3 linked regions of the Youhaiella tibetensis genome follow. The protein of the gene in region 3 interacts with the protein of the main gene of each other region in a pairwise test. Links are inferred from orthologs where the notes say so. Each region holds a gene or a part of one and is shown on either strand. Other genes may lie near its edges.

Region 1 (9,764 bases), 2.3 Mb from region 3 along the record:
ACGCGCTGGGGCTCGTGCTCGAGCGCGGGACGCCTCAACTTCAACTGGCGGCTGGTGCTGGCGCCCGATTTCGTGCTCGACTACGTGGCGGCCCACGAAGTGGCGCACCTGGTCGAGATGAACCACTCCCCGGCCTTCTGGGCGACGGTCAGGCGCACGCTGCCCGACATGGAGCGCGGCAAGGCCTGGCTCAAGGCGCATGGGCGCGAGCTCATGGCCTATGGCATCGAGGCCTGAGCCCGGCGAAACTCGCCGGGCCGCTAGTTCCCGAAGATACCGTTGATGATGTCGACCACCGTGGTCTTCTTCTGCGGCTCGACCTGCTGGATCGGCTGCGGTTGCTGCTGCTGGGGCACGTCGGCGGGCGGCTGCATGTAGACCTGCTGCTGGGCCTGGGGCTCGAGCTGGGTCGGCTGGATGCCGTTGATGTCGCCGAGCTGGCCCTCCGGCGGCAGCGTCTGGGGCTGGCCGAGCACATCGCCGGCCGGCGCCTCCTGGGCGGGCTGGAGATATTGCTGGGGCACGGCCTCGTAGACCTGCTCGCCATCGGGGGTGAGCACGGGGTTGCCGTTGGCATCCATCATGGGCTGCATGGGCAGGTCGGCGGTGGTCGGCTGGGTGACCCCGCCCGGAATGGCGGCGACCGTCAGGCCCTGGTGCGCCTTGTTCATGAACTCGGTCCAGATCTGCGCCGGCACGTTGCCGCCCGAGAGCGAGGTCTTCTTCTCGTCGTCGTTCCCGAGCCAGACGCCGGTCACCATGTGGGACGTATAGCCCACGAAGAGCGCGTCGCGCGCCTTCTGGGACGTACCGGTCTTGCCGCCGATCGGCCAGCCGTTGAGATGGGCGCCCTTGCCCGTACCGACCTGGACGGCGGTCTGGAGCATGTCGTTCATCTCGGCGAGGATGGGCGGGGCAATCACCTGTCCGGGGCCGGCGGGCACGGCGTCATAGAGCGTCTTGCCGCTGGCGGTCTCGATATGGGTGATGACGTTGGCAATGACCCCGTTGCCGCCATTGGCGAAGGGCGCATAGGCCGCGGTCAGCTCGAGCAGGGAGACTTCCGAGGTGCCCAGCGCAATCGAGGGCACCGCATCCATGTGGGAGGAAATGCCCATGCGCATGGCTGTCTCGACCACCACTTGCGGGGTGACGTCGATGGCCAGGCGCGCAGCGATGGTATTGAGCGAATAGGCCAGGCCCGTGCGAAGCGTCACCGGACCATTATACTTGCGCGAGGCGTTTTCCGGGCTCCAGCCCTCATAGGTGAAGGGGGCGTCATCGGCCACGGTGTCGGGCGTATAGCCCTTTTCCATGGCTGCCAGGTAGACGAAGGGCTTGAAGGCCGAGCCGGGCTGGCGGCGCGCGGTCACGGCGCGGTTGTACTGGCTCTTGGCGTAGTCCACCCCGCCCACCATGGCGCGCACGGTGCCGTCGGGCTCCATGGCGACCAGCGCGCCCTGGGAGAAGCCGCGCTTGGGCCCTTCCTTGGCGACCGCTTCCTTGACGATGAACTCGGCCTGCTTCTGGAGATCCCAGTTGATGGTGGTCTGCACGACCACGTCTTCCTTGATGTCCCCGATATAGGCCTGCATGAGGCTTTCGACCCAGTCTGCGACGTAGGATTCGGCGCCGGCCACCTTGGTGCGGATGGGCTGACCCGGATCGATCGCGGCCGCCTTGGCCTCGTCCTGGGTGATGTAGCCTTCCTCGGCCATGGCCTGGAGCACCAGTTTCTGGCGCTGGGCGGCACGTTCGGGGTTGGACTTGGGATTGTAGGTCGAGGGTGCCTTGAGCACGCCCGCCAGCATGGCCGCCTGGGCCAGAGACAGGTTGCGCGCCGAGACGCCGAAATAGGTCTGCGCCGCCGCTTCGATGCCGTAGGAATTGTGGCCGAAGAACATGCGGTTGAGATAGAGCTCGAGGATCTGGTCCTTGGAATAGTTGCGCTCCAGCCAGAGGGCCAGCACCGCTTCCTGCACCTTGCGGCCCAGGGTCTGGTCCGGCGAGAGGAAGAGATTCTTGGCGACCTGCTGGGTGATGGTCGAAGCGCCACGGGTAACCCCGCCGGCCTTGAGGCTTTCGAGCGCCACGGCAGCCAGGCCGATCGGATCGATGCCGAAATGGCTCATGAAGCGGCGGTCTTCGATGGCGATGAAGGCGGCCGGCACGTAATAGGGCAGCTCGCGGATCGAGACGGCTTCGCCGCCGGTCTTGCCGCGGTTGGAGATCAGCTGGCCATCGGCGGCGAGGATGCGGATATTGGGCGGCCGGTCGGGCACGGCCCAGGTGTCGGACGCGGGCAGTTGCGCGGCGAAATAGACCACGATGCCGGCTACGGCGATGCCGCCCCAGATGGCGAGGATGAAGACCCAGTAGAAGAGCCGCATCAGGAAGCCGCCAGCGGTGTTGCGCTTGCGGCTCCGCTTGGCCTTGGCGGGCTTGGCCTTGCCGCGCTGCGGCTTCTTGGGCGGCGGGGCGCCACCGGAGCGTTCGTCGTCCACGAAGCTGCCGACGGCGGCCGCTCCCATGGAGGGTTCTACCTTCTTGGCTCCCCAACCGGTGCGCTTGGCAGCGGTCTTGCGACCACGCTTGGCGGCCGGCTGTGCGCCGACCCGATCTTCAGGAGAGATGCGAAATTCCATGAACCGAGCCCCGGGGCCAATCTCGAGCTTTGCGCCCTGGCGGCGCAAGCCATTCAATGCCTTGAAAGCCAAGCTTTAGCAGCTAACGGGTCGGGCGACAAAACCCTTTCCCCTGCGCTTGGCGGCACGCTACGCTATCGCCAGCAAATGTGGCCGGTTTATGTGACGGAGGCCGGCCTGCCAAGGGTTGTTGCCGTCCGGTAACATCACTTTTTGCGCCGGGGAGGACGATTTTGGACGCGACCGACGGGCCCGAGGCGGTCATGGCGCTCTATGGCGAGCGTATCAACAGGCACCGGTTCGACGAGCTGGCGCCGCTGATCTCGGAGGAGGCCAGTTTCTGGTTCTCGGAGGGTTCGTTTACCGGCCCCACCATCCGCCAGGCCTTCGAGCGCACCTGGGATCTGGTCCGCGACGAGCATTACTGGCTCGACGAATTGCGCTGGATCGCGCTTGGCCCCGATGCCGCCAGCTGCATCTACCGCTTCAACTGGCGCGGCGAGATCAACGGCGCCCCCACCCAGGGCCACGGCCGCGGCACAACGGTCCTGCGCCGCGAACCCGCCGGCTGGAAAATCGTTCACGAGCATTTGAGCCGGGAAGCGTAGGTAGCGGGGAATCGCCGGCGCGCCACCCCGACGGGCTGATCGGTGTTTTCCAACCGTTTCGGCCTCAGAAGTGGCCCCCGCGGAAGGCGTGACCAACTCCAGACAACCGCGCCACCACTGCCCCGCGTGTTTCCACCGCCCCAACCCCATCGCCTCCCTCCCCCTTGTGGTCGGGCCCAGGAAATCTATCCCCGCCCCAGAGCGGGGAAACTGCGCCGGGGAATGGGCGGAGAGAGCGCGTGCCACCCCAATCTCGACAAAGCTCCAAAAACACTTATCCCCGCACACCACCCCTCCCGCATACTTTCCCGATCCCTCCGCCAACGGCGAGGCACGGTACGCGGTGCTGCGGCGGCTGGCGTCAGGACTGGGTGCAGGAAAGTCGACAGCCTGCATCTTGCTCTGCCGCCAGGATCTGGGAGTTGGGGGAAGTCCGGGGGCGCCTGGGCTTACGGCCTAAGTGTGACGTGACCGGCCCGGAGTGCGCTCGCGGGCAACTTGCGTGGACGGGCTTGTAGAAACCCCAAACGCTCAAGGGGCGAGGCGATGCCTCGCACTATCGCTAGCATCCATCGACTTGAGGCAAACCTCGCCCCGAGCCGCCAATGAACCACCCCGCAACCGACCGGAGCGATCCGAGCCGGCGTTTCGGGATGCCTAAACGAAAAGGGCCGCCCGGAGGCGGCCCCTTGCCGAAATCAGCAGCTAGACGTCGAGATTGGCGACGCTGAGGGCATTGTCCTGGATGAAGTCGCGGCGCGGCTCGACCAGGTCGCCCATGAGCTGGGTGAAGGTCAGGTCGGCTTCGTCGCTCTCCTTGACCTCGACCTTGAGCAGGGTGCGCACATTGGGATCGAGCGTGGTTTCCCAGAGCTGCTCGGGGTTCATCTCGCCCAGGCCCTTGTAGCGCTGGAGGGAAATGCCCTTGCGGCCGGCATCGGTGATCGCCTTGAACAGCGAGGACGGGCCGTAGATCGGGGTTTCCTCGCCCTTGCGCACCAGCTTGGCGACGCCGCCGTACAGGTCGTCGAGCTTGCCGGTGATCTGGCGCAGCTTGCGGGCGTCGGCGCTGTTGAGCAGGGCCTTGTCGATGAGGTGGCTCTCGGTCACGCCGCGCACGGTGCGGCTGAAATTGAGGCCGTCCTCGTCGGTGACCTCGCCTTTCCAGCCGCGTTCGTACTCGTCGGTGATGCGATCGAGCCGGTTGGCGACGCGCTGCATGACTTCGCCCGAGCGGGCAGGATCGGCCACCGCCTCGGGATCCAGCCCGCCGACGATGGCGGCCTGCTCGACGATGGAGCGGTTGTAGCGGGTGTTGAGGCTCTCGATGCCATGCACGAGGTCACGGGCCTGGTTGACGATGTCGAGAAGATCGGCGCCCGCATGGGTCGTGCCCTTGCGCGTGGTGAAGACCGCGTCGTCGACACCGCCAGAGATGAGGTAGTCCTCTAGGGCCTTCTCGTCCTTGAGATACTGCTCGGAGGAACCGCGCTTGATCTTATAGAGCGGCGGCTGGGCGATATAGATGTGGCCGCGCTCGAGCAGTTCGGGGGTCTGCCGGTAGAAGAACGTCAGCAGCAGCGTGCGGATGTGGGCGCCGTCGACATCGGCGTCCGTCATGATGATGATCTTGTGATAACGGAGCTTGTCGGCGTTGAATTCCTCGCGCCCGATCCCGGTGCCGAGCGCGGTGATGAGCGTGCCCACCTGCTCGGACGAAATCATGCGGTCGAAGCGCGCGCGCTCGACATTGAGGATCTTGCCCTTGAGCGGCAGCACCGCCTGGGTGGCGCGATCGCGCCCCTGCTTGGCCGAGCCACCAGCGGAGTCACCCTCCACCAGGAAGATCTCGGACTTGGCCGGATCCTTCTCCTGGCAGTCGGCGAGCTTGCCGGGGAGCGAGGAGATCTCAAGGGCCGACTTGCGGCGGGTGAGTTCGCGCGCCTTGCGGGCCGCTTCGCGGGCAGCAGCGGCCTCGGCGACCTTGCCGACCACGTTCTTGGCCTCGGAGGGATGCTCCTCGAACCATTGGCCGAGCTTGTCGTTGACGACATTCTCGACGGCCGGGCGCACCTCGGAGGAAACCAGCTTGTCCTTGGTCTGGGAGGAGAATTTGGGGTCCGGCACCTTGACCGAGAGCACGCAGGTCAGCCCCTCGCGGGCGTCTTCACCGGAAAGCTGCACCTTCTCGCGCTTGAGGATGCCGCTGGTCTCGGCATAGCTGGTGATCTGGCGCGTCAGCGCGGCGCGCAGGCCCGCCAGGTGCGTGCCGCCATCGCGCTGCGGGATGTTGTTGGTAAAGCAGAGCACGTTCTCGTGGTAGCTGTCGTTCCACTGCAGCGCGACCTCGACGGTAATGCCGTCTTTCTCGTGCGTGAACGAGATGGGCGATTCCATGATCGGCTGCTTGGCCTTGTCGAGATATTTCACGAAGGCTTCGAGGCCGCCCTCATAGTGCAGCTCGACATCGACCGGCTCGGGGTGGCGGCGATCCGAGAGGATGATGCGCACGCCCGAATTGAGGAAAGCCAGCTCGCGCAGGCGGTGTTCGAGCGTCTTGAAGTCGAACTCGACCTGGGTGAAGGTCTGCGGCGAGGGCAGGAAGCTGACCTCGGTGCCCGAGCGGCCCTCATAGGTGCCCGGGGTCTTGTTCTGCTCGTAGGTGCCGGTGACGGCCAGCGGCGCATCGGGCTCGCCATGGGTGAAGCCCATCTCGTGAATCTCGCCATCGCGACGGATTTTCAGGCGCAGCCAGGTGGAAAGCGCGTTCACCACCGAGATGCCGACGCCGTGCAGGCCACCGGAAACCTTATAGGAATTCTGGTCGAACTTACCGCCGGCATGGAGCTGGGTCATGATGACCTCGGCCGCCGAGACACCCTCTTCCTTGTGGATGCCGGTGGGCATGCCGCGGCCATTGTCGATGATGGACGCCGAGCCATCGGCATTGAGGATCACCGTCACCAGGTCAGCGTGACCGGCCAGAGCCTCGTCGATGGCGTTATCGACAGCCTCGTAGACCATGTGATGCAGGCCCGAACCGTCGTCGGTATCCCCGATATACATGCCCGGGCGCTTGCGCACCGCATCCAGGCCCTTGAGGACCTTGATGGAGTCGGCGCCGTACTCGGAGGAATCGTGGTTGGTTTCGTCGGTCATGGGATCCCGAATCAGGAAATTTTGGGAGTTATCCGTTTCTAGCGGATGGGGTGCTTATCCCCAAGCAAAATGGCCGATTTTGGCCGGTTTTGGAGGGGATTACGGACTGGGTGCAAGCCTGCCGTCCTTGACGGCGACGACCTGGGCGCGAGGACCGAGGGCTTCGAAGAGGACCGGGTCCGTTCCCGTCATGAAGCACTGGGTCCCGAGGCTGTCGAACGCGGCGAAAAGCGAGGCGCGACGGCCGGAATCGAGATGTGCGGCGATCTCGTCGAGCAGCAGGAACGGGGTGATGCCGGTCATGCGCGAGACGAGCTTGGCCTGAGCCAGGACCAGCCCGATGAGAAGCGCCTTCTGCTCGCCGGTCGAGCCGAGAGCGGCTGGCATCTGCTTTTGCGCATGGAAGACTTCGAGATCGACGCGGTGAGGTCCTAATGTGGTGCGTCCGGCGGCGCGATCAAGGGCGCGGGAGCGCTGCCAGGCCGCCTTGAGGGCGGCTTCGAGCGCGCTTGATGACCCCGGCTCACTGCCATCCTCGAAGAGCGGGGTCAGCGCCAGCGTCGCCTTGGGGAAGGACCCGTCGTCGACGCTTTCTCCGATCAGCGCCTGGAGGTGCCCCAGACTATCGGCGCGGGCGAAATGGATGGCCGCGGCGCCTTCGGCCATCTGCGCCTCGACGGCTGCAATCCAGAGCGGATCGGCGTTCTCTTCGAGAAGGCGGTTACGCTGGCGCATGGCCTTGTCGAAGTCGGAGACGGCGGCCGAATGACCAGGGATGAGAGTGGTGACCAGCCGGTCGAGGAAGCGTCGGCGATCGCTGGCAGGACCCGAGAAGAGGCCGTCCATGGCCGGGGTCAGCCAGAGGAGGCGCAGGTAGGCGCTCATGTCCTCGACGCTGCGGGCGTTGGCGCCATTGATGCGCACGCGCCGCGGGCCATCGCCGGGACTGGCGCCGGTGCCGATATCGACCGGACCGTTATCGGTCTCGACCGTCGCCGCCACCGCCCAGGGCAGGTCGCTGCCCTGGCTGGCGAGGCTTTCGAAGGGCGCCCGCCGCAGGCCCCGGCCCGGCGAGAGCATCGATATGGCTTCGAGGAGGTTCGTCTTGCCGGCCCCGTTCGGCCCGATCAGCACCACGTGGCGCGAATCGAGGTCCAGCGCCGCCGACGCGTAGTTGCGGAAGGCGGTGAGGCGAAGGCGGGAGATGTAGCGCATGAACCCGGCGCGTTGCCCTTAGACGCGCATCGGCATGAGGACGTAAAGCGCCTTGGCTTCGCCTTCCTCACGCACGAGCGTCGGAGAGCCGGCATCGTTGAAGAGGAAGACGGCGTTGTCCGAGCGGATCTGGCCGACGATGTCGAGGAGATAGCGGGCGTTGAAGCCGATCTCGAAATTGTCGGTCTCGAACTCGACCGGCAGTTCCTCCGAAGCGGTGCCGTGGTCGGGATTGGTGACCGAGAGCTCGAGCTGGCCCTGGTTGAGCGAGAGCTTGACGGCCTTGCCGCCGCGCTCGGAGGCGATGGTGGAAACGCGATCGACGGCGGTGGCGAAGGCGGCGCGGTCGACGTTCATTTCCTTGTCATTGTTCTTAGGCGTGACGCGATCGTAATCGGGGAAGGTTCCCTCGATCAGCTTGGAGAGCAGCACCACGCCGCCGAGCGTGAAGCGGATCTTGGTGTCCGAGACTTCCACGGCCACGTCGCCTTCGGCGCCGTCGAGAAGCTTCTGGACTTCACCCACGGTCTTCTTGGGCACGATGACGCCCGGCATGCCGGCGGCGCCGGCCGGCGCATCGGTCTCGGCGCGCGCCATGCGGTGCCCGTCGGTGGCGACGGCGCGCAGGGTCGGGTGGCCGTTGACCTCCAGCGTGTGGAGGTAAATGCCGTTGAGATAGTAGCGCGTCTCCTCGTTGGAGATGGCGAACTGGGTGCGCTCGATCAACTCGCGCAGGGTCGCGGCAGGGATCGAGAAGGAATGGGCGAAAGTGCCCGACTTGAGGTCGGGGAAGCTGTCGGGCGAGATGCAGGCCAGATGGAAGCGCGAGCGACCGGAGGTCAGGAGCATCTGCTCGGCCCCCGAAGTCTCGAGCCGCACTTCAGCGCCGTCGGCGAGCTTGCGGACGATTTCGTAAAGGGTGTGGGCCGGAACCGTGGTGGTGCCAGGCGTGCCGACCATGGCGGGCACGGTCTCGGTGACTTCGATATCGAGGTCGGTGGCGCGCAGGTCGAGGCCTTCGGGCGTGGCCTTGAGCAGGACGTTGGCCAAGATCGGATAGGTGTTGCGCCGCTCCACCACCCGGTGCACGTGACCGAGCGATTTAAGCAGATGATTGCGTTCGAGCGTTACCAGCATGACACCATACCCCTATTGACCTGCCCTCTCGCGGGACAGCAAAAGCCCCGGCGAACCGGGGCCTCGAACCTTTGCGCAAGGGGGGCGAAAAGGCAAGAGTCGGGGCGGAAAAACCGGCCCGTCTTGCACCGTTCTTCACTCTTCGAGCATGCGCTTCAAGAGTTCGATTTCCTGGCAGAGATCACCATCGTCCTTCATCATCTGCTCGACCTTGCGGACCGAGTGAAGGACGGTGGTGTGGTCGCGCCCGCCAAAGCGGCGGCCAATCTCGGGCAGGGAGCGCGAGGTGAGCGACTTGGCCAGGTACATGGCGATCTGGCGCGGACGGACGACGTCGCGCGAGCGGCGCGAGGAAAGCAGGTCGTTGCGCGGCACCTTATAGTGACGCGAGACGATGCGCAGGATGTCCTCGATGCGCACCCGGCGGGCCTCGCGGGCCCGGATGAGGTCGGCCAGCGTCTTTTCGGCAAGAGCCACCGTGATGGGCTCGCCGGTAAGCTGGTTGGCAGCGACGAGGCGGTTGACGGCGCCATCGAGGTCGCGGCCATGGGAAACGACGACGCGGGCGACATAATCGATGACGGCGGGCGGGAAGGTGACGCCGGCAAAGCGGGCCGCAGCCTGTTCGGCGCGCTTCATGACGATGGAGCGGCGCAGATCGCCATCGAAGGTCATGATCGGAACGACCAGACCACCCGAGAGGCGCGAACGGACGCGCTCATCGAGCATTTCGAGGTCGCGTGGGGCGGCGTCGCCGGCCACGACCACCTGCTTGGCGCCGGTCAGCAGCGCTCCGAGCGTATGGCCGAATTCGGTGGCGGACTTGCCCTGAAGGAATTGCATGTCATCGATCAGGAGCAGGTCGACGCGACGGAGCCACTCCTTGAAACCGAGCGCGGACTGGCGCTGCACGGCGGTGATGAAGTGGTACATGAAATGGTCGGCCGTCAGATAGACGATGTTGCGGCCCGGCTCGTTGGCGCCAGCCGCCCAGGCGATG
Region 2 (9,736 bases), 2.0 Mb from region 3 along the record:
TGCCGAGCGGAGCAACCAGGTCGAGCACGCGGGCCGAACGATCCTTGATGGTGGGATCGGGCAGTTCCATGCGCAGCCGCTCGTCGGGATAGAGCGGGGTCAGGTTGTCGAAGTTGATCTTGTGACGGACCTTTTCGGGGTCCTCGAAATTGATGGTGTTGACCTTGAGCAGCGCGAAATAGCGCTCGCCTTCCTTGGGGGACCGGATCTGGCCCTCGACCGTGTCGCCGGTACGCAGCGAGAAGCGCCGGATCTGGGAGGGGCTTACATAGATGTCGTCGGGACCGGGAAGGTAGTTGGCATCGGGGGAACGAAGGAAACCGAAACCGTCCGGAAGGACTTCGACCACGCCCTCGCCCGTGATGTCGACTTCCTTGGCCGCCAGTTCCTTGAGGATGGCGAACATCAGTTCCTGCTTGCGCATGGTCGAGGCGTTTTCGACCTCGTGCTCCTCGGCGAATGCAAGCAATTCTGCCGGGGATTTGGCCTTAAGCTCGCTGAGCTTGAGATTCTGCATACGGGATGACCCTATGGGACAGTCGGTGGGAATTTCGAAAGGAGGGGGAACACCGCGGCGGCGGCCAGGCTCGGGCCGGACTCAGTGGGTGGGTGGGCTTTAGTTAGCGAAAAGCCTTGTCAGATTCAAGGCTTTTGCGCGCGCCGCCGGGATTCACGTGAAACAGGACGCGGAAAAGCCCTTCGCTCAGAAGGGCTTCACGATGACCATGATGACGATAACGATCATGAGGAGTGTCGGTACCTCGTTGATCATGCGGAAGAATTTCTGCGGCTTGACGTTCCGGTCTTCCTTGAAGGCCCTGAGGAACCCGCCCATCCAGCCGTGGTAGCCGGAAAGCGCGATCACGAACACCGCCTTGACCCAGGGCCAGCCCGAAGACCAGTCCACCATGCCGTTGAAGACCATGATGAGCCCGAAGATCCAGCTGGCGATCATGGCCGGGGTCATGATGCCGCGATAGAGCCGGCGTTCCATGACCTTGAAGGTCTCGGACTGCACCGAACCCTTTTCGGCCACCGAATGGTAGACGAAGAGCCTGGGCAGGTAGAGCGAACCGGCCATCCAGGCGATGACCGAGATCACGTGCAGCGCCTTGACCCATTCCATGGCTTAGCGACCTTTCACGATATCGATGAGGCGGGCGACATGCTCGATCGGCGTTTCCGGCACGATGCCATGGCCCAGGTTGAAGATATGGGGACGACCCGCAAAGCCGGCGATGATCTCGCGGGCGCGGGTTTCCATCTGCTCGCCACCGGCAACGAGCCGGAGCGGATCGAGATTACCCTGGACGCCGAGCGTCTTGGGCAATGCCTTGTCGGCAAAGGCGGTGGGCATGGAATAGTCGAGCCCCAGCGCGTTGACCCCGGTCGCCTCCGCATAGGCGGCGATCATGCCGGCCGCCCCGCGCGGAAACCCGATGATGGGCGCATCGGGAACCTGGGCGCGCACACCCGCCACGATCCGCGCATTGGGTTCGATGACCTGCGCGCGAAACGCGGTTTCGTCCAGATTGAGCGCCCAGCTCTCAAAGAGCTGTACCACGTCGGCGCCGGCGCGGAACTGCGCCACCAGATAGGCGATCGAGGCTTGGACCAGCACATCCATCAGCGCCGCGAAGGCCTGCGGATGGCGCAGGGCGAAAAGCCGGGCGGGCGCCTGGTCGGTCGTGCCGCGGCCCCCGATCATGTAGGTCGCCACGGTCCAGGGAGACCCGCAGAACCCGATAAGGGTCTTTTCGGGCGCCAGCGCTGCCTTGACGCGCGAAACCGTCTCCAGCACCGGCGCCAGGGCCCCGACCACGCCTTCCGGCCTCAAGGCACTGATCCCTTCAACGCCCAGGGGATCGAGCCGCGGACCCTCGCCCGTCTCGAAGCCCACTTTCTGGCCAAGCGCATCGGGAATGACCAGGATGTCCGAAAACAGGATCGCTGCATCCAGATCGAAGCGGCGCAGCGGCTGGAGCGTTACTTCCGTCGCCAGTTCCGGATTGTAGCAAAGGTCGAGGAACGTTGCGGCCTTGGCCCGCGTTTCCCGATACTCGGGAAGATAGCGGCCGGCCTGGCGCATGATCCAGACGGGTGGACGGTCCTGGCGCTCGCCGAGCACTGTCTTCAGGAGCGGCTTGCCATGGGGCGCTGAACTCACCGGGGGGCACCCCTTCCCTTCAAAGAAGAGAATCTTCTCTTTTGTATCTTTATTATCATGGCGGTGTTTAACCCCAATTCATGGCCGTCCACAACCGCAAGTCCGGTGACGAAAGCGCGCAGGAAAACTCGTAAACGAAGTGTTAACAGCGTCCTGGGACAAGGTGCAAAGTCCGCGCGAACCGGGCGGGTTAACGAAGTGTTAACGGGCCTTTTGATCCAAACGGCCGAATCCGGGCCTGGGGAAAACCGGTGAATCCAGCCCGCCTCGCCCCGATCGCTTTTCCACACTGTTACCGGTCTTGAGCCCGCGGGCGCCCCACTTGCGTCATCTGGGGACGGATTTGGGGGCAAAGTGGACAAAAACCGGCCTTGGCCGAAATGATGAGTCATTTTCACTGCTTGGCGCTTGTGGCAGTGGGAACAGTGTGGAAAACCTCTTTCCATGCTGATCCTCGCCTCCCAGTCTCCGGCCCGGAAAGCCTTGCTTTCCGGCGCTCGCGTCGCCTACGACGCCCGACCCGCCCATATCGATGAACGCCGCATAGAAGCCGAGGCGGTGGCCCGCGGCGCGGATGCCCGCGACATCGCCCTCCTCCTGGCGCGGGCGAAAGCCCTGGCGGTGGCCGCGCTCTCGCCAACCGCCATCGTCATCGGCGCCGACCAGACCCTGGCCCTGGGCGATGAACTGTTGCACAAGCCCGAGACCATGGAGGAGGCCGCCCGGCAATTGTCCTACCTCAAGGGCAAGACCCATCGTCTCCATGCCGGGGTGGTGCTGGTGCAGGGCGACAAGGTCCTCTGGGAACATGTCGAGACCGCCGAGCTTACCATGCGCGAATTCTCGGACGCCGAACGCGACGAGATCCTGGCGCTCGAGGGCGAGGATGCCCTCTCCTCGGTCGGCGGCTATCGCCTCGAAGGCGCCTCGGTGCGGCTCTTCGAAACCATAACCGGGGACTATTTCACCATTCTGGGCCTGCCGCTCCTGCCCCTGCTCTCGGCGTTGCGCGAGTTCGCGCCGCAATATCTCAAGGGGGCCGAGCTGTGAGCGCTCCGGTCAAGGCGTTCGTGATCGGCCACCCGATCGCCCATTCGCGCTCGCCCCTCATCCATGGCACCTGGCTCGAGACCTACGGCATCGCCGGGAGCTACGAGGCCATCGACGTGGCGCCCGGGGCGCTGCCCGATTTCATCGTCGCCTTGCGCGCCGGGGCGTTCGCCGGCGGCAATGTCACCATTCCCCACAAGGAAACGGTGTTCGCGCTCTGCGACGAGGTCGATCCGCTGGCCCGCCGCATCGGGGCGGTCAACACGCTGGTGTCCCGCCAGGGCAAGGTCCGGGGCACCAATACCGACTATCTCGGGTTTCTCGGCAATCTCGACCAGGAGGCACCCGGCTGGGACGGAGCGCGCGAACTGGCCATCGTGCTCGGGGCCGGCGGGGCGGCGCGCGCCATCCTGGTGGCGCTGGCCGAACGCGGCTTTTCGCGCATCGCCATCCTCAACCGCACGGCGGACAAGGCGCGGGCGCTGGCGGACGAAATGGGCCCGCAGTTTTCGGGCCACGCCCTCTCCGGGTTCGCCGACCTGGCGCCCCGGGCGAGTCTTCTCGTCAACACTTCCTCCATCGGCATGCATGGCAGCCGGTTCGAGGACCTGCCCCTCGACGCCCTGCCTGACACGGCGCTGGTGACCGATATCGTTTATACCCCGCTCCAAACCCCGCTGCTGGCCGAGGCGCGCGCAAGGAAATTGCGCACCGTCGACGGGCTTGGCATGCTGTTGCACCAGGCTGTCCCCGGATTCGAGGCCTGGTTCGGAACGCGCCCCGAGGTCACCGCCCAATTGCGGGAGAGGATCGAAGCGACGCTGGAGCATTGACGTGCTGCGCCTGGGACTGACCGGCTCGATCGCCACGGGAAAATCGACGACCCTGAGGGCCTTCGCGGACCTCGGCGTGCCGGTGTTTTCCTCCGACGAAGCGGTTCACGAGCTCTATCGCGGCGAAGCGGTGCCCCCGGTCGAGCGCCTGTTTCCCGGCGTCGCCCGCGATGGCATCATCGACCGGACGGAATTGAGTCGCCGCCTCCTCGCCGAACCCGCGCGCCTGGCGGAGCTCGAAGCGGTCGTTCACCCGCTTGTGCGCGCCAGGATGAGCCAGTTCCTTGATCTGGCGGAGCGAAACGGTGCAAAGCTGGCGGTGGTCGATATTCCGCTGCTCTACGAGACCGGGTTCGACTATGGCCTCGACAAGGTCGCGGTCACCTGGTGCGATCCGGCCATCCAGCGCGAACGGGCGCTGCGGCGGCCGGCAATGACCGTGGATAAGCTCGATGCCATCCTTGCCCGGCAGATGCCCCAGGACGAAAAGAAGAAGCGCGCCGACTACCTCTTCGACACCGGTCGCCCGGTCGAGGCGGTACGGGCGGAAGTCAGAACTCTGGTTGAAAAGCTGAACGCGGGTCAATGAAGCGCGAGATCGTCCTCGATACCGAAACCACGGGCCTCGATCCCCTCAACGGCGACCGGATCGTCGAAATCGGCTGTGTCGAGCTCATCAACCACCTGCCGACCGGCAAGCACCTGCACCTCTACATCAACCCGCAGCGCTCGATGCCAGAAGAGGCTTTTCGCGTGCACGGCCTCTCCGAGGAGTTCCTCTCGGACAAGCCGCTATTCGCCCAGGTGGCGCAGGAATTCTCCGATTTCATCGGCGATGCGACCCTGGTCATCCACAACGCCGCCTTCGATATCGGCTTCCTCAATGCCGAGCTGCAGCGCGCCGGCCGGGCGGCGCTGACCAATCAGGTCATCGACACGGTGATGGTGGCGCGCAACGTCTTCCCGGGCGCGCGCGTGAGCCTGGATGCCCTCTGCAAGACCTTCGGCATCGACAATTCCAAGCGCGTGCTGCACGGGGCGTTGCTCGACAGCGAGATCCTGGCCGAGGTCTATCTCGAACTCATCGGTGGTCGCCAGGTCGGGTTCGAGCTGGTGGCCGAAAGCCGCGTCGAGATTTCGGCCACCAGCGCCGGCCCGGTGGCCGCCGCCCAGCGCCCGACGCCCCTGCCCTCGCGCATCAGCGAGGCCGAGCGTCTGGCCCACGAGGCTTTCATCGCCGCCATGGGCCCCGATTCGCTCTGGGCGAAATATGCCGAAAAGGACAGCCCGGAAGCGGCCGTGGCGTGAGGACGGGTCAGAACCGTCGCGCGTGATTTCGCCACCCTTGTGCCCTCCCCGCGAACGGGGGAGGGACTGAGGGAGGTGGGCCCCAGGCGCGGGCAAGGCTTTGCCCCTAGAGCACGAACTTGGAGAGGTCGGTGTCCTGGGCGAGGGAGCCGATCTTGCCGGCCACATAGGCCTTGTCGATCGTGATGGTCTCCCCGTCCTTGTCGGGCGCGTCGAACGAGATTTCCTCGACCAGACGTTCCATCACCGTCTGCAGGCGCCGCGCCCCGATATTCTCGACCGTGGCGTTGACGTGGACGGCGGCCTCCGCGATGGCGTCGATCGCATCGGCCGTGAAGTCGAGCTTGACCCCTTCGGTGCCGAGCAGGGCCACATACTGCTTGATGAGGCTGGCTTCGGTATCGCTCAGGATGCGCACGAAATCGTCATGGGTCAGCGCCTTGAGCTCCACCCGGATCGGCAGGCGGCCCTGGAGTTCGGGCAGGAGGTCCGAGGGCTTGGCCACATGGAAGGCGCCCGAGGCGATGAAGAGGATATGGTCGGTCTGCACCGGGCCATACTTGGTCGAAACGGTCGTCCCTTCGATAAGCGGCAGCAGGTCCCGCTGCACGCCTTCGCGCGAGACGTCCGCGCCGCCGCGCGCGCCCGAGGAGGCGATCTTGTCGATCTCGTCGATGAAGACGATGCCGTGGTTCTCGACCAGGTCGATGGCTTCGGTCTTGAGCTGGTCCTGGTCGAGAAGCTTGTCGGCTTCCTCGGCCATGAGCACGTCATAGCTCTCCTTGACCTTGAGCTTGCGCTTGACCGAGCGCTGCCCGAGCTTACCGAGCATGTCCGAAAGGTTGATCATGCCGACATTGCCGTTCGGCATGCCGGGGATCTCGAACATGCCCCCGCCCTGGGGCGCGGCCACCTCGATCTCGATTTCCTTGTCGTCCAGCTCGTTGTCGCGCAGCTTCTTGCGGAAGCTCTCGCGGGTCGAGTGCGAGGCGGACGAGCCCACCAGCGCATCGAGCACGCGCTCCTCCGCATTCTGGTGCGCCTGGGCCTGCACTTCCCCGCGCCGCTTGTCGCGCAGCAGCGTGATGCCGGCCTCGACCAGGTCGCGCACGATCTGCTCGACGTCGCGGCCGACATAGCCGACCTCGGTGAACTTGGTGGCTTCCACCTTGACGAACGGCGCCTGGGCGAGTCGGGCGAGGCGGCGCGAGATCTCGGTCTTGCCGACGCCGGTCGGCCCGATCATCAGGATGTTCTTGGGCGTCACCTCGCGCCGCAGCTCGGGGGAGAGCTGCTGGCGGCGCCAGCGGTTGCGCAGGGCAACGGCCACGGCGCGCTTGGCGTCGGCCTGGCCCACGATATTGCGGTCGAGCTCGGAAACGATCTCGCGCGGGGAAAAATTGGTTGCACTCATTGTACTTCTCCAGGTGCCTTATCAAGGAAGCGCACCATCAGGTGTTCGTCGACATAGCGACCGTTCACGTTGAGGGACCGGGGTTCGGTGCCATAGATTTCGAACCCTGCCCTTTCATAGAGCCGGATGGCCGGCCGGTTGTGGGCGCCTACGCCCAGATGCACTTGCAGCACCTCGCCGCGGGCCTCGTCGAGCGCCGCTTCGAGCAGGCCCATGGCACAACCCGTGCCCCTCAGGGCCGGTTGCACATAGACCTGGTAGATCCAGCCGCGATGCCGCTCGCGCTCGCCATCGGCACGGGCATAGGCAAGGATGCCGCCCAGCCCGGCTTCGGCGAAGGCGCCGTAAAAGCTCATCCGGCCCAGGAGCGCGGCAAGTTCGCCGTCGCTCCTCTGGGCAAAGCTTTCGGGCGAGGAGGCATAGGCCTCCGGGTGCCTGCTCAGGGCCTCGAAGCGGATCTTGCGGTAGGCCGCGACATCCGCGTCCCCGAGCCGGCGGATCGCATAGCTCACTGCTCGATGCTTTCGAGCGTGACGTTCTCGTTGGTATAGACGCACACTTCGGCGGCGATCTTCATCGCCTTGCGGGCGATGGTCTCGGCATCGAGCTCGCTGTTCTCGAGGAGGGCGAGCGCGGCCGAATAGGCGTAATTGCCGCCCGAGCCGATGGCGACGACGCCGTGGTCGGGGGTGAGCACGTCGCCCGTGCCGGTCAGCACCAGCGTGTCATTGGCATCGGCCACGATCATCATGGCTTCCAGGCGCCGCAGGTAGCGGTCGGTGCGCCAGTCCTTGGCCAGTTCCACGGCGGCGCGCATCAACTGGTTGGGATATTGCTCGAGCTTGGCCTCGAGGCGTTCGAAAAGCGTGAAGGCATCGGCCGTGGCCCCGGCGAAGCCGCCGATGACCTTGCCGCCGGCCAGGCGCCGGACCTTCTTTGCAGTATGCTTCATGACGGTGGCACCCGCCGTCACCTGCCCGTCGCCCGCCACCACCACCCTGCCGTCCTTGCGGACCGCAACGATCGTCGTGCCGTGCCAGCCGGGGAAATCGTCGTTATTACTCATCTACAACTCCAAAAGGATTTGACCAAAATATTGGGTGCATGAACGGAAATGCAACGGCAGGGCGGCCATGCCCTTTTCGACGGGTCGGCAAGCTGTTAGAGAACGCCGAACCCATCCAGAGCGATCCCCCAGCAAGAGCGGTCCGATGCGCAAGGCAGAACTCACCCGCAAGACCAACGAGACGGACATCCAGGTGTCGGTCAATCTCGATGGTACGGGCCGCCATGCCATCAATACCGGCATTGGGTTCCTCGACCATATGCTCGACCAGCTCTCGCGCCATAGCCTGATCGATATCGATGTCACCGCCAAGGGCGACCTGCATATCGACATGCACCACACCGCCGAGGACGTGGGCATCGCGCTCGGCCAGGCCATCGCCAGGGCTCTGGGCGACAAGAAGGGCATCCGCCGCTACGCCAGTTGCGATTTGCCCATGGACGGCACGCTCACCCGCGTGGCGCTGGACGTTTCCGGCCGCCCGTTCCTGGTCTGGAAAGTGGAATTCACCCGCGACAAGGTGGGCGAGATGGATACCGAGCTCTTCCGGGAATGGTTCCAGGCCTTCGCCATGAATGCCGGCATCACGCTCCATGTCGAGACGTTCTACGCCGACAACAACCATCATATCGCCGAAAGCGCCTACAAGGCTCTCGCCCGGGCGCTGCGCGATGCGGTCGAGATCGACCCGCGTGCGGCAGATCGCATTCCATCGACCAAGGGAACGCTCTAGGCCTCTCTCCTAGGCATTTACCGGTCGGGCTCATAAATAGGAGCCTAGCATGACCCTCTATTCGCTTTTCACCCGCAACGGGGCCGAAGGCCCGTCCGAGGCGCCCGAAGCCGTGGGCGAACGCTTTTCCTGGTTCGCCTTCCTGCTGCCGCCCGTCTATGCGCTGGTCCACGGCCTCTGGCTCGCCTTCCTGGGGCTGGTCCTCGCCATCCTGGTGCTCGGCTTTGCCGGGCGCTGGCTGGGCGATGACGCCACCTTCTGGCTCTATTGGCTGGCGGCGCTCTGGTTCGGCCTCGAGGCCCCCGCCTTCCGGGCGCGAAAACTCCATCGCAAGGGCTATCACCATGCCGGCGACAGCATCGCCGCTGCCGAAGACATCGCCCGCCTCGACTATCTCAAGAACCGCTAAGCCATGACACAGACCGTCACCATCATCGATTACGGCTCGGGTAACCTCAAGTCGGCCGCCAAGGCATTCGAGCGCGCCGCGCGCGGTACCCAGACCAATATCGTGGTCACCGCCGATGCCGATGCCGTGCGTCGCGCCGACCGCATCGTGCTGCCGGGCGTGGGCGCCTTCGCCGACTGCAAGGCCGGGCTCGAAGCCGTGCCCGGCATGGTCGAGGTGCTCGAGGAGCGCGTCATCCGCGGCGGCGCCCCGTTCCTGGGCATCTGCGTGGGCATGCAGCTCATGGCCGAGGAAGGCCGCGAGAAGGGCGTCCACAAGGGGCTGGGCTGGATCGAGGGCGCCATCGTCAAGCTTGAGCCTTCCGATCCGGGCCTCAAGGTCCCGCACATGGGCTGGAACACGCTCTCCTTCCGGCAGACGCACCCGCTGCTTGCCGGCATCGAGGATGGCGAGAACGGGCTGCACGCCTATTTCGTCCACTCCTACCACCTGGCCGCCACCAACCCGGCGTCCCTCATCGCCACTGCCGACTACGGCCAGGCGGTGACGGCGATCGTCGGGCGCGACAACATGTTCGGCACCCAGTTCCACCCCGAAAAGAGCCAGAGGCTCGGCCTTACGCTCATCGGCAACTTCCTGGGATGGAGCCCGAAATGATCCTGTTTCCCGCAATCGACCTCAAGGACGGCCAGTGCGTGCGCCTCAAGCTCGGCGACATGGCGCAGGCCACGGTCTTTAACGATTCGCCGGCCGCCC
Region 3 (10,875 bases):
ATGCGTTGTGGGACCAGGGCAGGGGCATTCCTGAGGTTTTGCGCCAGTGGCGCGATTTCGCGGCCGGAATCGGCGCGCCGGTGGCGGTGAATCGCCACGGCGACATCGTCCGCGGAATCTTCGAGACGATAGACGACGCCGGCAGGCTGGTCGTGCGCGCGGATGACGACACGCGCATCGCGATAACCGCCGGCGACGTCCATTTCGGTACGACGGCAAGCGTCGCGCCGTAACGGAATTGACATTGCAAGTAGGCGTCGGGCGAGCGGAACTCCGCTGTCGCCACGACCGATTTTGGATTGGATAGCTAATGAAGAAGCCATTGACCGATGAACTTGTCTTCGTCCCCCTTGGGGGCGTCGGCGAGATCGGCATGAACATGGGGGCCTACGGTTTCGGCCCCGCAAACCGCCGGAAGTGGATCGTGGTCGATTGCGGCGTGAGCTTTGGCGGGCCGGACCTGCCGGGCATCGAGTTGATCATGGCCAACCCGGAGTTCCTCGAAGAGAACGCCGACGATGTGCTGGCGCTGATCCTCACCCACAGCCACGAAGACCATTACGGCGCCGTGCTCGACCTTTGGCCGGGCTTCGAGAAGCCGGTCTACGCCACCGCGTTCACCGCCGCGATGCTGGCCGCCAAGCGCGCCGCCGATGCCATCGTCGATGAAGTGCCGGTGCGCCTGATGCAGACCGGCAAGCCGTTCGAAGTCGGCCCGTTCACCATCGAGCCGATCAACGTCGCGCACTCGATTCCCGAAAGCTGCGCGCTCCTGATCACCACGCCGGTGGGCCGTGTGCTTCACACCGGCGACTGGAAGCTCGATCCGTCTCCCGTCGGCAGCCCGCCGACCGACATCGAGCGTTTGAAGCGCATCGGCGCCGATGAAGGCGCGCCGCCGCTGGCGCTCATCTGCGACAGCACCAATGCGCTCAAGGACGGCGAGAGCCCGAGCGAATCCATCGTCGGCGATACGCTGGCCGCGCTCATTGCTGCAGCGCCCTATCGCGTGGCGCTCACGACCTTCGCCTCCAATGTGGGACGCGTGATTTCGATCGCCCGCGCGGCCGAGAAGGCCGGACGTCAGGTCGTGGTGTCGGGCAGGGCGCTTCACCGCATCACCGGCATCGCCCGTGAGCTGGGCATGATGGAAGGCATCGCGCCGTTCCTCGACCAGGACATGTACAAGAGCCTGCCGCGCGACAAGGTCGTGCTGCTGTGCACCGGCTCGCAGGGCGAAGCCCGTGCGGCCATCGCCCGCATCGCGCGCGGCGAGCACCCGGCGATCGACCTCAATGCCGGCGACCAGGTGATCTTCTCGTCCTGGGCGATCCCCGGCAACGAGCGCGAAGTCATCGACATTCAGAACCGCCTCATCGACCGCGGCGTCGACGTCATCACGCAGGCCGATGGCCTGGTGCACACGACCGGCCACCCGCGCCGCGAGGAGCTCAAGCGCCTTTACGACTGGGTCAAGCCGACGGTTCTGGTCCCCGTGCATGGCGAGGCTGCGCACCTTCAGGCCCATGCCAAGCTCGGCCGCGACCATGGCGTTCCGAACGTCCTCGAGATCCGCAACGGCGATCTCGTGCGGCTCTTCCCCGAGCCCATGTCTTTCCCCGGTGAAGTTCGCTCCGGTGAGCTCTATCTCGACGGGCTCGTGCTCTGCACGCCCGAGGAGAGTGGGGTGAAAGGCCGCAGGAGACTTTCGTTCGGCGGTCATATAGTCGTGAGCCTGGCGGTCACCGGCAATGGGCAGGTGGTTTCGGGCCCCGAGGTGGTGATAGAAGGTCTGCCTGAGGTCGAGGACGACGACGAGACGATCGGCGAGGTGGTCGACAAGACCATCAAGGGCGTCTTGCGGAGCGTTCCGGCCAAGCGCCGGGGCGATGTCGAGATGCTCAACAGCGCCTTGCATCGCGCCATCCGGGCCGAGGTCAACTCGTTCTGGGGCCGCAAGCCGAACGTCACGGTGTTCGTGCACCGAGTTTAGGAGAGCCTTATGCAGATCGGCAGCTGGATCGCGATTTACTTCATCATCTGGTGGGTATGCCTGTTCGCAGTGCTGCCGTTCCGCGTGCGCAATCAGATCGACGCGGGCGAAGTGGTTCGGGGCACCGAGCCCGGCGCGCCGGTCCTGCCGCGCCTCGTGCCGCGCCTCATCGCCAACAGCCTGGTGTCGGCCGTGGTGATGGGCCTCATTCTCTGGGGGCTCTCCAACCCCTGGCTGCAGCACTACTGGCACTAGGCCAAACGGGGGCGTCTTGAGCGAAATCGAGAACGCCCCGCGCCGCACTGCGTCGGATGTCGCCGCATTCATCCGGGAGAACCTTGCGCTTCTCCCGGTGCCGGCCTTTCCCGACATCGTCCTTTATACTCCCCATCCCGCCAGCGGTCTCCGGCGATTGGAGAGCGCCGTCGATGAGGACGCCGATCCCTGTCCTCCGTACTGGGCCTATGTCTGGGGCGGGGGAGCGGTGCTCGTCCGGCACATCCGGGCCAATCCCGGGCTCGTGCGGGAACGGCGGGTCGTGGATCTCGGGTCCGGCTCGGGAATCGTCGGCATTGCCGCGGCCAAGGCTGGCGCGGCCTCTGTTCTGGCGGCGGAGGTCGACAGGAACGGGCTGGCTGCCATCGCGCTCAACGCCGCCGCTAACGGGGTGGAACTCGCCTCAACCGGCGACGACCTGATCGCGGGCGATCCGCCCGATGCCGACCTCGTGCTTGTGGGCGACCTCTTTTATGCGCCGGACCTGGCAGGTCGTGTTCTGCCTTTCCTTGCCCGGTGCGTGGCGGCGGGTGTCGAGGTCGTGGTCGGCGATCCTTTTCGGGCCCATCTCCCGCTGGGCGCTCTGCACCCGATCGCGGAATATTCCGTCGCCGATTTCGGCGATTCCCCGCACGCTGCCGGTACGCGTAGCGCGGTCTTCCAGCTACACACCTGAAGCGGCGCCAGCCTCCCGCGCGAGACGCATCCGCCGCTCAGTTTCGATGCGCACACGTGTGCTCTCATTTCCGTGAAGGCGGTGCAGGCGCTTCTTCGAGCGGACTGTAAAATTCCTGCCATAATCCGCTGATAGGCAATAAAAAAAGCAGGGCGCGTAGCCCTGCTTTTGGAAAGTTTCGCGACAATACGTCGGTCTTACGCGCGCACGTAGCGGCGGCCAACGCTCCTCCCTTGACGTTGTCGGCGTCCGGCGGTTTCTCGCCGCCTTTGTGTTTATGGGGCTGGACCCTAACAACTCAAAACACCCCTGTCACGCAGATTCTGCATAGCTTGTATGCTTGCAACGCGGTGATTTGTAGGATTTGACTACGGACCATCCAAAGCCTCGAATCGACGTCCGCGAAACCGGAGTAGTTATGCGTCTTTCCCGTTACTTCCTGCCCGTTCTTCGCGAGGTTCCCAAGGAAGCCGAAATCGTTTCCCATCGGCTCATGCTGCGCGCGGGCCTCATCCGCCAGCAGGCGTCGGGCATGTATTCCTGGCTGCCGCTCGGCTACCGCGTGCTGATGAAGGTCAAGGCCATCATCGAGCAGGAGCAGGATCGCTCGGGCGCCATCGAATTGCTCATGCCCACGCTGCAGTCCGCCGACCTCTGGCGCGAGAGCGGGCGTTACGACGCCTATGGCAAGGAGATGCTGCGCATCAAGGATCGCAACGAGCGCGACATGCTCTACGGTCCCACCAACGAGGAGATGATCACCGACATCTTCCGGACCTATGTGAAGTCCTACAAGGACCTGCCGCTCAATCTCTATCACGTGCAGTGGAAGTTCCGTGACGAGATCCGCCCGCGCTTCGGCACCATGCGCAGCCGCGAGTTCCTCATGAAGGACGCCTATTCGTTCGACCTGGACGAGGCGAGCGCGGTCAAGGCTTATCACCGGATGTTCGTGGCCTATCTGCGCACCTTCTATCGTCTGGGCGTCACCGCCATTCCCATGCGTGCAGACACCGGCCCGATCGGCGGCGACCTCAGCCATGAGTTCATCATCCTGGCCGACACCGGCGAAAGCGCCGTCTTCTGCCATGCCGACCTGCTTGAGAAGCCCATCCCGGCCATCGACACCGATTATCGCGGTGACCTGGCGCCCATCGTGGCGGACTGGACCTCGCTCTATGCGGCGACCGAAGAGATGGTCGACATGGGCGCCTTCGAGGCGGAAGTGCCAGAGGCCAAGCGGGTTTCTGCGCGCGGTATCGAAGTCGGCCATATTTTCTACTTCGGGACGAAGTATTCCGCGCCCATGAAGGCGACCGTGACCGGTCCCGATGGCAAGGAAGTAACCGTGCATATGGGTTCCTATGGCATTGGCCCCACCCGCGTGGTGCCCGCCATTATCGAGGCGAGCCACGACGAGGCCGGCATTATCTGGCCGGTCAGCGTGGCCCCCTTCGAAGCGGTCGTGATCAACCTCAAGTCCGGCGACGCCGATTCGGACGCCGCCAGCGAGAAGCTCTATGGCGAGCTGCAGAATGCCGGCGTGGATGCGCTCTACGACGACACCGAGCAGGGCGCCGGCGCCAAGTTCTCGACCGCCGACCTGATCGGCATTCCCTACCAGCTCATCGTGGGGCCGCGCGGCCTCAAGTCGGGCGAAGTCGAAATCAAGCATCGCAAGACCGGTGAGCGCGAGACGTTGCCGGTCGCGGCCGCGGTCGAAAGGCTGCGAGGCCTGATCGAACCGCAAAGGCGGAACAAGGTTTGAACGCTCCCACACCGCAGATCGCCGAGCAATCCACGAACGCCTTTTCGCGCTTCGAATGGATGATAGCAGGCCGTTACCTTCGCGCCCGCCGCAAGGACGCCTTCATCTCGGTGATTGCGGCCCTGACCATGGCAGGCGTCGCCATCGGCGTCGCCACGCTCATCGTGGTCATGTCGGTCATGAACGGGTTCCGCGACGAACTGCTGACCAAGATCCTCGGTCTCAACGGCCATTTCTCGGCCTACCCGATCGAAGAGAAGTTCACCGACTACAAGCCGACGGTTGAGCTCATCGAGGGCGTGCCGGGGGTTCGGCATGCCGTTGCCTATGTCGAGGGGCAGGCCCTGGTCTCGAGCCAGTCCAACGCCTCGACCGGGGCCACCGTGCGCGGCATGGAGTTTTCCGACATCCAGAAGCTCGGGCTGCTCTCCCAGAGCGCCCAGCAGGGCGGATGGGATCAGTGGGATCAGTCCCAGGGTGTCGCAATCGGCTATCGGCTTGCCGAACGGCTCGGCGTCGGCATTGGCGATCCCATAACGATCGTCAATCCGAACGGAGCCACCACGCCCTTCGGCACGACGCCACAGATCCGCTCGTTCCCCGTCAACGTCATCTTCAACGTGGGCATGGTCGAGTTCGACAGTTTCTACGTCTACATGCCGATGCACCTGGCCCAGGACTACTTCAAGATGTACGACGATGTCCTCAAGCCAGGGGTCGAACCACCCGATCCCATGGCGACGGACGAGGAGATCGACGCGGCCTACGAGCGCCAGTATCGGGCAAGCGCCATCGAGATTTTCATCGACAACCCCGACGACATCAACACGATGCGCGAACGGTTGCAGAATACGCCCGGGATACGGCCGATGATCCTTTCGGACTGGCAGCAGCGCAACGAGACGTTCTTCTCGGCCCTTCAGGTCGAGCGGGTGGTGATGTTCACGATTCTCTCGATGATCGTGCTTGTGGCGGCATTCAACATCATTTCCAGCCTCGTCATGCTGGTGAAGGACAAGGGCGCCGACATCGCCGTCCTGCGCACCATGGGGGCCACGCGCGGTTCGATCATGCGCATCTTCTCGATCACCGGCACGGCGATCGGGGTCATCGGCACGCTCATCGGGTTCGTGGCGGGCGTGCTGATTGCGTCCAATGCCGAGGCGCTGCGCGCCGGCATTTCCGAGCTCATCGGGGTGCGGCTCTTCCCGCCGGAAGTGTTCTTCCTCTCGTCGCTTCCCTCCAAGATCGATCCCTTCGAGGTAACGGTCGTGGTGGGGCTGGCTTTGCTGCTCAGCTTCCTGGCGACGCTTTATCCGGCCCTGAGGGCCGCCCAGTACGATCCGGTCGAGGCCCTGCGGTATGAGTGATACGCAACTGGTTCTGCGGGGTGTCCACCGCCACTATGGCGACGGCGACACCATCGTACGGGTTCTCGAATCCGCCGACCTGACGGTCAAGGGCGGTGAACTGGTGGCGCTTGTGGCGCCCTCGGGCGCAGGCAAGTCGACCCTCCTGCACATCTCGGGCCTGCTCGAGCGGCCCCAGCAGGGTGAGGTCGAAATCCTGGGCGTGCCGACCAGTCATCTGGGCGACCGCGCGCGCACCATGCTGCGTCGCACCACCGTCGGCTATGTCTACCAGTTCCATCATCTGCTGCCCGAGTTCACGGCCCTCGAAAACGTCTCGATCCCGCAATTGATCGCGGGCAAGAGCCAGGCTGATGCCGACAAACGCAGTCACGAACTCCTGGCGATGCTCGGTGTGGACTCGCGTGCCGCACATCGGCCGGCCGAACTGTCGGGCGGCGAGCAGCAACGCGTCGCCATCGCGCGCGCGGCGGCGAACCATCCCCGCGTCGTGCTGGCCGACGAACCGACGGGCAATCTCGATCCTGCCACCAGCGATCTGGTCTTCGAGGCGCTGCGTCAGCTTATCCGGGACGAGGGCGCCGCAGCCCTTATCGCAACCCACAATCACGACCTGGCCCGCCGCGCCGATCGCATCGTCACCCTTCGTGACGGCCTGGTGCTTCCGCACACCCTCTAGGCCTCTCCGGCCATCTTGCGCTTTGGTCCTGTTGTTCGTTGCGTGAACAGCGGGGAGGGCACCCGATTTGATTCAAATTTTAACGTTTCGTTACCCTTTTAACCTCGCGAACACCCGTGTTCCTGGACATGAACGAATAGAGAACATATAAGAACGGAACAGCAACAAAGGAGCTTTGAAATGATCATCGGTTTCATCAAGGACCTGTTCGCCGTTCTCGCCCTGGGTGCTTTCACCATCTCCGCGCTCACCTGGATGGATGTGTTCTCCCGACTCGTGTGAGGGTTGTGAATTGATCGTGAGGCGCAGTTGGTTCTGCGCCTCCTGGATGTAAAAGATACGTCCACACGGAATATCGTTCATGCCCGGTCCAGGTTTCATTCATCTGCACGTCCACTCGGCCTTTTCCCTTCTCGAAGGGGCCATCCAGCTCGCCAAGATTCTGGAGCTGGCCAAGGAGGACAAGCAGCCCGCGATCGGCATCGCCGACACTAACAACCTCTTCGGCGCTCTCGAACTCTCCGAAAAGGCCACCAGCAAGGGCATTCAGCCGCTGATCGGGTGCGAGCTGGCGCTCGATTTCTGGACCGCCGACGATCGCGGGCCCGAACGCGGCAATTTCGGCAAGGGCGGGGTTGTGCTCATGGCGGCGACCGGTGAGGGGTTCTCCAATCTCTCGCGTCTGGTCAGCCGCGCTTATCTGGAAGGCGAGAACGGCAGGGCCGCCGCCAAGATCGGCTGGCTCGATCGTGATAACCTCCAGGGCATCATCTGCCTGACGGGCGGGCCGGAAGGATCAGTCGATCCCTTCTTCGCCAGTGGCCTTGAAGCCCACGCCCATTCGCGGCTCGATCGGTTGCGCGAGCTGTTCGACGACCGGCTCTATATCGAGTTGCAGCGCCACGGACGCCACAACGAGGCGCTCGTTGAGCCGCAGCTGCTCGACTACGCCTATAAGCGCGGCGTTCCGATCGTTGCCACGAACGAGCCGTTCTTCAAGTCGCGCAAGGATTTCGAGGCGCATGACGCGCTGCTGGCGATTGCGGGCGGCACCGTGCTCGCCCAGACCGAGCGGCGCAAGCTCTCGGACCAGCACTATTTCAAGACGCGCGCCGAGATGATGGAGCTCTTCGCCGATCTCCCCGAGGCGCTCGACAGCACCATCGAGATCGCGCAGCGCACGAGCTACCGGCCGCGCACGCGCGGGCCGATCCTGCCCAAGTTCGCCGCTGCCCCGGGGGTGAGCGAGGATGAGGCCGTGGCCGCCGAAGCGGCAGCGCTCGGGAAAATGGCGCGTGATGGCCTCGCCAAGCGGTTCGAGGTCAACGGCCTGGCGCCGGGTTGGACCGCCGAGCAGTATCATGAACGGCTCGAGTTCGAGCTCGGCATCATCCAGAAGATGAAGTTTCCCGGCTACTTCCTCATCGTGGCCGACTTCATCCAGTGGGCGAAAGGGCAGGGTATACCCGTTGGCCCCGGCCGTGGTTCGGGCGCCGGTTCGCTCGTCGCCTGGGCGACGACCATCACCGACCTCGACCCGCTCCGCTACAACCTGCTCTTCGAGCGCTTCCTCAATCCGGAACGCGTCTCGATGCCCGACTTCGATATCGACTTCTGCCAGGATCGCCGCGAAGAGGTGATCCGTTACGTGCAGCAGAAATACGGGGCCGAGCAGGTGGCCCAGATCATCACCTTCGGTACGCTTCAGGCGCGCGCTGTGCTGCGCGACGTGGGCCGCGTACTGCAGATGCCATACGGCCAGGTGGATCGCATCTGCAAGCTCGTTCCGGCCAATCCCGCCGATCCCTGGACGCTGGAACGTGCCCTCGCCGAAGTTCCGCAATTGCGGGCGATGCGCGACGAGGACGAAACCGTCTCCCAGCTCCTCGAAATCGGCCAGGCGCTCGAAGGGCTCTTCCGCCACGCTTCGACGCATGCTGCCGGCATCGTGATCGGCGACCGCCCGCTCCAGGAGTTGGTGCCGCTTTACCGCGATCCGCGCTCGGACATGCCGGTCACCGAGTACAACCTCAAGTGGGTCGAGCCCGCTGGGCTAGTGAAGTTCGACTTCCTGGGCCTCAAGACGCTGACGACCATCAGCTACGCCGTCAAGATGATCAACGGCGAGAACGGCACCTTCGACATCGACAAGATTCCCCTCGATGACGAGGCGACCTACAAACTTTACGCGGGCGGGGACACGGCGGGTATCTTCCAGTTTGAAAGTCCGGGCATGCGGCGTGCCCTTATCGACCTCAAGCCCGACCGCATCGAAGACCTCATCGCCATGAACGCGCTCTATCGGCCCGGCCCGATGGATAACATCCCCAGCTTCTGCGACCGCAAGCACGGCCGCGAGCAGGTGGAATACCCGCACGAGGCCCTCAGTTCGGTGCTCGATGAAACCTACGGAATCATCGTCTACCAGGAGCAGGTGATGCAGATCGCCCAGGTGCTCTCGGGCTATTCGCTCGGCGAGGCCGACATGCTCCGCCGAGCCATGGGCAAGAAGATCAAGGCCGAGATGGACGCCCAGCGCGTCCGATTCCGCGACGGCGCCATCAAGAATGGCGTCTCGGAAGCCCTCTCCGATACGATCTTCGATCTTCTCGCAAAGTTCGCCAACTACGGCTTCAACAAGAGCCACGCGGCCGCCTACGCCTGGGTGTCCTATCAGACGGCCTACCTCAAGACCCATTATCCCGAGGAATTCCTTGCAGCCTCGATGACCCTCGACATGGGGCTCACTGAAAAGCTGGCGGATTTCCGGCGCGAGGCCCTGCGCCACAACATCACCATCGTGCCTCCGTGCGTGAACCAGTCCGAGGCGGTCTTCTCGGTGCGAGACAAGAAGGTCCATTACGGCCTGGCCGCGGTCAAAGGCATCGGCCGGCAGGTGGCCGACCATATCGCAGAGATTCGGGGCGATCGCCCGTACGCGGATCTCGCCGACTTCGCCACGCGCGTCGACCCCAAGATCGTCAACCGACGCACGCTCGAGACGCTGGTCAATGCCGGCGCCTTCGATTCCCTGGTTTCGCGGCGCGAGCAGGCCTTTGCCGCAATCGACTCCGTGCTGGGCACCGCTCAACGCGTCGCGTCTGACCGCAACGATGGCATCGTGGACATGTTTGCGTCCGACAAGCCTGAGCCGATCATCCTGCCTGAGATGTTCGAGCCCTGGAGCCTGGCCGAGCGGCTGGAGCGTGAGTACTCGGCCATCGGTTTCCATCTCTCGGCTCACCCGCTCGACGCCTATACCGATCTCTTCGAGAAACTGCGCGTGCAGCGCTGGGGCGATTTCGAGCGTGCCGTCAAGGAAGGGGCGCGGGCGGGGCGTATTGCGGGCACGCTGTCCTCGCGGCAGGACCGACGGACGCGCAAGGGCACGCCAATGGCCATTCTCAACCTCTCCGATCAGAGTGGCGGCTACGAGTGCATCGCGTTCTCCGAGCAGATTTCGCTCTATGGTTCGGTGCTCGAAACCGGTCGTTCGCTGATCCTCGAGGTCGAGGCGGACGAGCGCCCGGATGGGATCAGCCTGCGCTTGATCAAGGCGGAATCGATCGACGGCGCTACCGAGAAGCTCGGGCGCCAGCTCACCGTGTTCCCGGAGAGCGAGAAGTGCCTGCCGGCCATTCGCGCCCAGCTCAAGCCGGGTGGTGAGGGGGCAGTGACGCTCATCGTGTCGCGCGATGGCGGTGCGCGCGAATACGAGATCAAGCTTCCGGGCAGCTTCAAGCTGACGGCGGAGGTGGCGGGCGGCATCAAGGCCCTGGCCGGGGTAACCGACGTTCGCCTCAATTAGCCGGTTCGGCGCCACTTTCCGGTTTCGAACCAAGGTGCGGCAGTGATATCTCCTGATGGGCGTTTTGCTCGCGGGGGACAAACATGTTCGATCTGCCGACCATCATCACCTATCTCGGTGCGTGTTTCGTGCTGGCCATAGTGCCGGGGCCGACCGTGACCGTCATCATTGCCAATGCGCTGGCGCGCGGAACGCTCGCCGGTCTTGCCATCGTGCTCGGTACGCAAATCGGGCTCGTCACCATGATCCTGGTCGTGGCGACCGGGATGGAGGCGCTCGTCAGTTTCATGGGTTGGGCCTTCGAC

What was found.
Region 1: the proteins of dnaE (region 3) and dnaN interact in binary tests that used the Escherichia coli proteins (3 or more experiments, as listed by UniProt). The link is inferred for Youhaiella tibetensis from one-to-one orthologs.
Region 2: the proteins of dnaE (region 3) and dnaQ interact in binary tests that used the Escherichia coli proteins (3 or more experiments, as listed by UniProt). The link is inferred for Youhaiella tibetensis from one-to-one orthologs.

What each region holds. Positions count from the first base shown.
Region 1 is NZ_CP041690.1:736-10,499, reverse strand. What follows is about bases 6,706-9,615. They hold dnaN (DNA polymerase III subunit beta), read right to left. Parts: upstream 8,765-9,615; coding sequence 7,646-8,764; downstream 6,706-7,645. Other genes in these bases: dnaA (chromosomal replication initiator protein DnaA), read right to left, coding at 8,900-9,615; recF (DNA replication/repair protein RecF), read right to left, coding at 6,706-7,627. Also shown: FNA67_RS00035 (M48 family metallopeptidase), read left to right, coding at 1-237; FNA67_RS00030 (transglycosylase domain-containing protein), read right to left, coding at 261-2,645; FNA67_RS00025 (YybH family protein), read left to right, coding at 2,879-3,253; gyrB (DNA topoisomerase (ATP-hydrolyzing) subunit B), read right to left, coding at 3,959-6,412; more of recF, read right to left, coding at 6,512-6,705; more of dnaA, read right to left, coding at 9,616-9,764. UniProt on the Escherichia coli protein: Confers DNA tethering and processivity to DNA polymerases and other proteins. Acts as a clamp, forming a ring around DNA (a reaction catalyzed by the clamp-loading complex) which diffuses in an ATP-independent manner freely and bidirectionally along dsDNA.
Region 2 is NZ_CP041690.1:4,290,594-4,300,329, forward strand. What follows is about bases 3,615-6,496. They hold dnaQ (DNA polymerase III subunit epsilon), read left to right. Parts: upstream 3,615-4,635; coding sequence 4,636-5,358; downstream 5,359-6,496. Other genes in these bases: FNA67_RS21065 (shikimate dehydrogenase), read left to right, coding at 3,615-4,050; coaE (dephospho-CoA kinase), read left to right, coding at 4,052-4,639; hslU (ATP-dependent protease ATPase subunit HslU), read right to left, coding at 5,465-6,496. In the rest of the region: transcription termination factor Rho, read right to left, coding at 1-517; protoporphyrinogen oxidase HemJ, read right to left, coding at 704-1,126; hemE (uroporphyrinogen decarboxylase), read right to left, coding at 1,130-2,167; FNA67_RS21060 (Maf family protein), read left to right, coding at 2,612-3,217; more of FNA67_RS21065, read left to right, coding at 3,214-3,614; more of hslU, read right to left, coding at 6,497-6,772; FNA67_RS21085 (GNAT family N-acetyltransferase), read right to left, coding at 6,769-7,284; ATP-dependent protease subunit HslV, read right to left, coding at 7,281-7,838; imidazoleglycerol-phosphate dehydratase HisB, read left to right, coding at 7,984-8,571; FNA67_RS21100 (DUF2628 domain-containing protein), read left to right, coding at 8,621-8,980; imidazole glycerol phosphate synthase subunit HisH, read left to right, coding at 8,984-9,637; hisA (1-(5-phosphoribosyl)-5-[(5-phosphoribosylamino)methylideneamino]imidazole-4-carboxamide isomerase), read left to right, coding at 9,634-9,736. UniProt on the Escherichia coli protein: DNA polymerase III is a complex, multichain enzyme responsible for most of the replicative synthesis in bacteria. The epsilon subunit contain the editing function and is a proofreading 3'-5' exonuclease.
Region 3 is NZ_CP041690.1:2,265,665-2,276,539, reverse strand. Bases 6,750-10,770 are described here. They hold dnaE (DNA polymerase III subunit alpha), read left to right. Parts: upstream 6,750-7,123; coding sequence 7,124-10,570; downstream 10,571-10,770. Other genes in these bases: FNA67_RS11000 (LysE family translocator), read left to right, coding at 10,654-10,770; FNA67_RS11010 (ABC transporter ATP-binding protein), read left to right, coding at 6,750-6,762. Also shown: FNA67_RS11040 (biotin--[acetyl-CoA-carboxylase] ligase), read left to right, coding at 1-233; FNA67_RS11035 (ribonuclease J), read left to right, coding at 374-1,993; FNA67_RS11030 (DUF1467 family protein), read left to right, coding at 2,003-2,248; FNA67_RS11025 (class I SAM-dependent methyltransferase), read left to right, coding at 2,265-2,945; proS (proline--tRNA ligase), read left to right, coding at 3,364-4,713; FNA67_RS11015 (ABC transporter permease), read left to right, coding at 4,773-6,083; more of FNA67_RS11010, read left to right, coding at 6,076-6,749; more of FNA67_RS11000, read left to right, coding at 10,771-10,875. UniProt on the Escherichia coli protein: DNA polymerase III is a complex, multichain enzyme responsible for most of the replicative synthesis in bacteria. This DNA polymerase also exhibits 3' to 5' exonuclease activity. The alpha chain is the DNA polymerase catalytic subunit.